DNA from 3 places in the Streptomyces sp. URMC 127 genome. Region 3 is predicted to be linked to each of the others. Evidence: riboswitches for the same ligand, from Rfam matches in the RefSeq annotation. Region 3 holds a riboswitch; each other region holds the start of a gene.
The links. Region 3 has a riboswitch for cyclic di-AMP ahead of ACSNOH_RS23615 (M23 family metallopeptidase). Riboswitches for the same ligand answer to the same signal wherever they lie in the genome.
Positions count from the first base shown of each region.

Region 1: linked by a shared signal. The riboswitch ahead of ACSNOH_RS01920 (C40 family peptidase) and the one ahead of ACSNOH_RS23615 (M23 family metallopeptidase) in region 3 are both predicted to bind cyclic di-AMP.
Region 2: linked by a shared signal. The riboswitch ahead of ACSNOH_RS12760 (C40 family peptidase) and the one ahead of ACSNOH_RS23615 (M23 family metallopeptidase) in region 3 are both predicted to bind cyclic di-AMP.

Region 1 is NZ_JBPQTW010000003.1:70,307-72,559, forward strand. Features, by position in the region: gene ACSNOH_RS01915 (ATP-binding protein) at 1-335, shown strand, start outside; gene ACSNOH_RS01920 (C40 family peptidase) at 431-901, opposite strand; cyclic di-AMP (ydaO/yuaA leader) riboswitch at 906-1,082, opposite strand; gene ACSNOH_RS01925 (urease subunit gamma) at 1,833-2,135, shown strand; gene ACSNOH_RS01930 (urease subunit beta) at 2,148-2,253, shown strand, end outside.
Region 2 is NZ_JBPQTW010000043.1:19,269-21,521, forward strand. Features, by position in the region: gene ACSNOH_RS12755 (carboxylate-amine ligase) at 1-743, opposite strand, end outside; cyclic di-AMP (ydaO/yuaA leader) riboswitch at 1,076-1,257, shown strand; gene ACSNOH_RS12760 (C40 family peptidase) at 1,262-1,735, shown strand; gene ACSNOH_RS12765 (S1 family peptidase) at 1,841-2,253, opposite strand, start outside.
Region 3 is NZ_JBPQTW010000135.1:15,241-17,493, forward strand. Features, by position in the region: gene ACSNOH_RS23615 (M23 family metallopeptidase) at 1-1,019, opposite strand, end outside; cyclic di-AMP (ydaO/yuaA leader) riboswitch at 1,029-1,159, opposite strand; gene ACSNOH_RS23620 (PP2C family protein-serine/threonine phosphatase) at 1,236-2,253, opposite strand, start outside.

The DNA of each region.
Region 1 (2,253 bases), on a different contig from region 3:
CGGGCGGGACGGACACCGCCGAGACCGTGCGCCTGATCGTCTCGGAGCTCGCCACCAACGCCGTGCAGCACACCCGGGGCCAGTCGCCCACGTTCACCGTCGACGTCCGCCTCGACCGCGACCAGCAGCTGCGCATCGGGGTCACGGACAGCCACCCCCGCTTCCCCCGCCGGCTGCCGGCCGCGGTCCAGCAGGACAACGGCCGCGGCATGGTGATCATCCGCTGGCTCGCCGCGGAGTCCGGGGGGCGGCTGTTCTTCACCCCGACCTCCGACGGCGGCAAGACCGTGTGGATCTCCCTCCCCTGGACCGTGCCGGTCAGCGCCGAGCGCTGAGCTCCCCTCCGGCCGGCCCGGCCCCCCGTACCGGTGCGGGGGGCCGGGGATCCCTTCGGGGCGGTCACGGGCCCGCGGGCCCGGGTGCCGGCGGGTCAGCCGACCCGGCCGTAGCGGACGCTGTTGGTCCAGATCCGCTCCAGGCGGACGACGGCGCCCGTCTTGGGCGCGTGCCAGATCCTCCCGTCCCCGGCGTATATCCCGACGTGGTAGATGCCCCGCCCGGAGACGAAGAAGACGAGGTCGCCGCGCTCGCGTGCGGACCGCGGGATGTGCCGGGTGCTGTTGTACTGCTGGGCGGCGGTGCGGGGCAGGGATTTGCCGGCCCGCTTGAAGGAGTAGAGCGTGAGGCCCGAGCAGTCGAACCGGTAGGGTCCGGTCGCCCCCCACTGATACGGGGAGCCCTGCTTCGAGGCCGCGATCCGCAGTGCCATGGTGGAGGCGGAAGACGCCTCCGCCTCTGCCGCGCCGCCCGGTGCCAGCACCGTGGCACCGACGGCGGCGAGAGTGAGGGCCGATGCGGCACCGGCCCTGGACAGCTTCGACGGACGTTTGTGCGCGCCCATGCGCTAACCCTTCGTCAGCCGCCTGTGAAGGATGACCTGTCGGGTTCGGGCAGGCGAAGGTTGCCCGGCCGTCGTCAACGGCTTCACCCCAAGGGCCGACCGCACTACTCTTGGTCGTCCCACCACTCTTGGGTCCTCCATCCCTGCCGTTGCACTCAAGTCGACCCGGCATCCCGTCGGCGGCAGGGTTCGGCGTCCGCCGGGACCGCCCCGCCGGGGTGGCGGGGTCTTGTCGTCGCAGGGATCTTGGCGCAGCCCCCGTGCGGAATCCGAGCGGAACCGGGGGTATGTGAGGCTGATCACTCCTGGGCAATTCCGCTGGACAAAGGGCGAGTTGAGGGGGTTCGCGTAAGCCGGCTGAGGCGCTGGCCTGCGGTGGTTCGTACCCGGCCGGGCGCAATCCGGCCGTCCGCCCCAATTCGATCACCGCGCCCCGTCTACGCCGTGATCCTCCATGGAGCGCAGCCGGGTTTATTCGCGCGCGGACCGCGGGCCCTCCGGCGCACATGGCGCGGAGATCCCTTCGCCCCCGGCGCTGTGCGCCGGAGCCCGGTACCGCCCGCGTCGGCACGGCCCGTTCACACCTCCCGTTCACCCGCTTCGTGCGTGCGTACGAACCGGGCCGCGGCCGCGGCCCGGCGACGGCGGCGGTCTGCGCTGCCCGTAGCCGGCCGTACGTGTCCTGCGGGCGGACGGCCATGATCCGGCCCAGAAGATCCAGTAGATGCATGCGACAGCGGGCGGGCGGGGCTCCGGCCATGACAACGCAAAGAGTCAGTTAACGCGTTGGAAAAGCTTCGGCCCTAATGTGCAATCACTGGCCATCAGCCGAAGAACCCCAGGTCAACACCGTGTTGAACTCGGGTGGCGGCCCGGCGCGGCCGGCCGGGACCCCGCCTGACACGGGCGGGACGACAGTGAGGTGGGACGCATGCAACTCTCCCCGCACGAGCAGGAACGCCTGCTCCTCCATGTGGCGGCCGACGTCGCCGCGCGGCGCAAGGCCCGTGGCCTGCTGCTCAACCACCCCGAGGCGGTGGCCCTGATCACCGTGCACGTCCTGGAAGGAGCCCGGGACGGCCGCACCGTCGCCGAGCTCATGTCCTCCGGACGCAAGGTGCTCACCCGCGGCGACGTCATGGCGGGCATACCCGAGATGATCCCCGACGTCCAGGTCGAGGCCACCTTCCCCGACGGCACCAAGCTCGTCACCGTCCACGATCCCATCTGCTGAGGGGCAGGACCGATGATCCCCGGAGAGATCCTGCACGCCGCCGCGCCCGTGGCCCTCAACCAGGGCCTGCACCGCACCCGGCTGACCGTGCTCAACGCCGCCGACCGGCCGGTGCAGG
Region 2 (2,253 bases), on a different contig from region 3:
ATGCCGGCGAACATGACGGAGTCGTCGGCCCGCAACTGCACGTCCAGGCAGCGGACTTCGATCGTGGGATAGCGGTCCGAGAGCCGCGCCTGCCAGTATAGCTGGCCCCGGTCCGCGATCGCCCCGGCCGTGAGCAGCGCCTCGATGCGCTCCTCGTAGTCCGCGAGGCCGTGGAAGTAGGGGGGCGGGCCGCTGACCGGCCAGCGGCTGTAGACCACCGTCCGCCAGCTGGAGAAGCCGGTGTCCTGGCCGTTCCACAGCGGGGAGTTGCCCGCCATGGCGACGAGGACGGGCAGCCAGGGCCGCACCCGGTTGAGGACCGCGACGCCCGTCTCGCGGTCGGGGATGGCGACGTGGACGTGCATCCCGTGGACGAACTGCTCGTCCACGAGCTGGGCGGCACGCTTCCGCATCGCCAGATAGCGCGGATTGCCGGTGACGGGGATGGGCTCGGGGCCCGAGCACGGCGCAGTACCGCAGGCGGCGATCCGGCAGCCGGACCGCTTGGCGGCGGAGCTCACCGCGTGGCGCAGCCGCAGCAGATGGCGGCCGGCTTCGGCGAGATCGGAGCAGACCGGAGTGGCAACTTCCACCTGGGCCTGCAACAGCTCCGCCTGAATCTCCCGCTCGTTCACGACCGGATCCAGGTCGACCGCCGCCCGGACCTCGTCGGCCAGGGGAACCGGCAGTGCGGTGGCCGGGTCGAGCAGAAGATACTCCTCCTCGATCCCTAGGGTGAGCATGCCGTAGGGCTACCCTCCGGCCCTTGCGGCGAACCGCACGGACCGTGCCGCTCCGCCTTTCTGACGCAAAGACGCCCTGCCCGGACCCCGCCGACCTCGCCCTTCGCCGCCGGCCGGCGTGACTCGAATCAGTTCTTCAACCCCCTTTTGATAAACGGGATTTCCCGCCACTCGTGATGCCGGGTAACACCCCGGTTCCACGGGGCGCCGCGAAGTGAAGAAGTTCACAGAAGCCCCTTTCGGCTCCGAATTCCGGCGGTCCGTGATGCAGGATCGTGCATCGAACAACAAGATCCCGTCACCGAGGCGGGCGACCCGGGCGGACGCCGAGTCCTGCCGCCGTACCGGGTGCGGAGCAGAAGAATGGATCGGCAGGAGCGGGAGACCCGAGCACGGCGGACCACGATGGCGGTGGTCCTTGGGGTGAAGCCAACGAAGGCAATTCGGATGGCCGGGCAACTTCGACAGCCCGAACCCGACAGGTCATCTTTCGCAGGCGGATGACGAAGGGTTTTGGCATGTCTGCGTTCTCCGGCATATCCACGCTCGTGTCCCGCGCCGGTGCCGCCTCCGTGGTCACCGCGGCCACCGTGACCGCGTCCATGCTGCTTCCCGGCATGGCGGCGGAGGCGAGTGCGGCCACCCCGGGCGCCGCGGCCCTGAAGGTCGCGGCCTCCAAGCAGGGCTCCCCCTACCAGTACGGCGCCGCCGGCCCCAACCGGTTCGACTGCTCGGGCCTCACGCTCTACTCCTTCAAGAAGGTCGGCAAGAACCTGCCGCGCACCGCGGCCGACCAGTACAACAAGACCCGGCACATCTCCGCCGGCTCCCGCCAGGCGGGCGACCTGGTCTTCTTCCACTCGGGCCGCAACGTCTACCACGTCGGCATCTACGCGGGTAACAACAAGATCTGGCACTCGCCCAAGCCCGGCACGTCGGTGCGGCTCGAGAAGATCTGGTCCAGCAGCGTCTGGTACGGCCGCGTCAACTGACGTCAACTGACCGGTGACCGGCCCGCACAGTAGACCGGGCCGGGGCGACCCTACCCCGGCCCGGAAGCCTCCGGGGATCCCGTCTCGGGTCCCCGGAGGAGTGCGTCACGGCAGCTGTGCCCCGTACGCCTGCAGGGCCGCCGGAACGGGCTGGAAGAACGTCTCGCCGCCGGAGGAGCAGTCGCCGCTGCCGCCCGAGGTGAGGCCGAGGGCGGTGTCACCGTCGAAGAGCGCGCCGCCGCTGTCGCCCGGCTCGGCGCAGACCGACGTGCCGATCATGCCTTCGACCGCGCCCTCCTCGTAGTTGACGGTCACGTCGAGCGCGGTGACCTGGCCGTCGTGCACGCCGGTCGTGCTGCCGCTGCGCTGCACCGTCTCGCCGACGGTCGCTTCGCCGGCCTTGCTGATGTTCTGCGTGCGGCCGTTGTAGAGGTTCACGGCGCTGGGGTGGGCGATGTTCGACGTGTAGCGCACGAGCGCGTAGTCGTGGCCGGGGAAGGACGAGCTCTCGGTCACGC
Region 3 (2,253 bases):
TGGCGCGCGGACCACATGTTGCCCGCCTGCCCGAAGCCGGCCGTCAGGGTGTACGAGCCGACGGGGAGCGTGAACGCGCCGGCCCGCCGCTCCCTCTTCTCCGCCTTCTCCGCCTTTTCCGTTTGCTTCTTCTCGGGTGCCCGTACGTGGGTCTTCTCCGGCGTCCGCTGTGGCGTCCGCTCCGGAGTCCGTGCCTGCGGCCGTCCCTGCTCCGTCTGCCTCTGCTCGGCCTGCTTCTGCTCCGCGGCCACGGCCGCCGCGGACCGCGCCGCCTCCGCCTCAGCCGCCTTGCGCTCCGCCGCCTGCTTCTGCGCCTGCGCGGCCTTCGTCACCCGGGCCGCCTGCGCCTCCGCCTCGGCCACGCCCTGCTGGTGATCGGCCTGCTCCAGGATCCTCACCCGGAGCGCCTCGCCGGCCCTCGCCGTCTCCCGGACCAGCTCGGAAACGACCGTCTCCGAAGCGACCGGCTCCGAAACAGCCGCCTCCCGCTCCTCACCGGCGGAGTCGGCCGTGCCCGCCGCGCTCCCCGCGAAGAACGAGCCCACCCCCGGCAGCTGCGCCAGGTCGGGCATGGATATGGAGGACGCCGGGCGCTCCTGCGCGTGCGCCATGCCGCCCGCACCGACCGCCGCGATGACGCCCGCGCCGAGCACGGCACCGCTGCGGGCCATCGTGCCGCCGCGCTGCTTGACGACGCGGTGGCGGCCGCGGCCCGCACCGAAGGAGAAGGCGCTGAAGGAGCTGAGGGCGGAGGATCCGTACGACCGCTCGCCGGACGGCGTGGACGGCCGGTTCTCGTACGACGCCGCCGGCTCGTAGGACGACGGGTCCGGCTCGGGCTCGTACGGCGGCACGTACGCCGGGACCAGCGGAGGATCGTAGGTGGCCTGCTCGTAAGAGGTCTTCTCGTACGAGGTGGCCTGCTCGTACGAGACCTGCTCGTACGTGGCTCCCTCGTAGGAAGCGTGACCGTAGTCGTCAGCAGGCTCGTAAGGGGTGGCAGGCTCTCTGGATGCCACGAAGGCACTCCTTTCCTTCCTTCTCGCCTACCGGGTTAGCTGACGGGTTCGGAGCAGGAAGGTCTCCTACGAGCCGCGTGCGGCCCGATTCACCCCAGGGTGGTGGTTCCCCGGTTCCCAGAACTTGCCGGTGTATCAGGTGGTGCTGTGCCCGCGGGATTCGGCGAAGGCGCACGGTGCACCGCCTCTTGTGGCGGTTGCGACGACCGCGCTCCGTTATCGAACGTTAATAGACAGGGCGGGTGGATTCCAAGCCGAAAGCATGAATCCACCACTCTCCCCTGACAGCTCTTCACAGGACGTCCGCCCACGGAACCTGCCGATACTTTCTACGAAATGCTGTTCGATTCGTTCGGCGCGCCGAATCGCCAACAGGGCGATGTCATCGGCCGCCTGACCGCGCGAATGGCGCGCGACGCCCGCGAGCAGGCAGTCCAGCAGCGCCTCCGGGCTCCTGAAGTGGCGCCCCGTCAGCTCCGCGAGCGGGTCGTAGAACGTACCGCCGGCATCCCTGGCCTCGGTCACCCCGTCCGTCATCAGCAGCAGCGTCGACCCCGTGGGAAACTCCAGCTCCTCGGCCTGGTCCGGCCACGCCCCCAGCTCTCCCAGGCCGAGCGGCAGCGCGGGCACCATGGGGTCGGCCGCGCCGGCCCGCCCGTCCGCGTGCAGGAGGAGCGGCGGCGGATGGCCGCGGTTCAGCAGGCGGAGTACGGGGCGGCCCGGCGGCAGCTCCGCCAGGACGGCCGTGGTGAAGCCCTCGTGCTCGTCCAGGTTCGCCCGCCGCGCGCCTTCCCGCTGCAGCGCGCGCTCCAGCCGTCCCGCGAGCCCCTCCAGTGTCGGCTCCTGCTCGGCCGCCTCCCGGAAGGCGCCGATCACGACGGCGACGGCCTCGACGGCCCCCAGCCCCTTGCCGCGGACGTCACCGACGATGGCCCGTACGCCGTAGGGGGTGTCCTGAACCGCGTACAGATCCCCGCCGATCCTGGCGCCGGCCTGCGCGGCGACGTAGCGAGCGGCCACCCGCAGGCCGCCGATCCGGGAGGGGGGCGCGGGCAGGACGGCCCGCTGAGCGGCCTCGGCGATGCCGCGGGCGGAGGCGAGCTGCTGGTCGCTGCGGTGGGCGATGCGGTTGATGCCCAGGGCGACGAGGGAGACCGCGCCGACGGCGGCGATCTCCGCCAGCGCCTCACCGGTGTCGGAGGGCCGGCGGTAGAGCACGAGGCCGACCGCGACC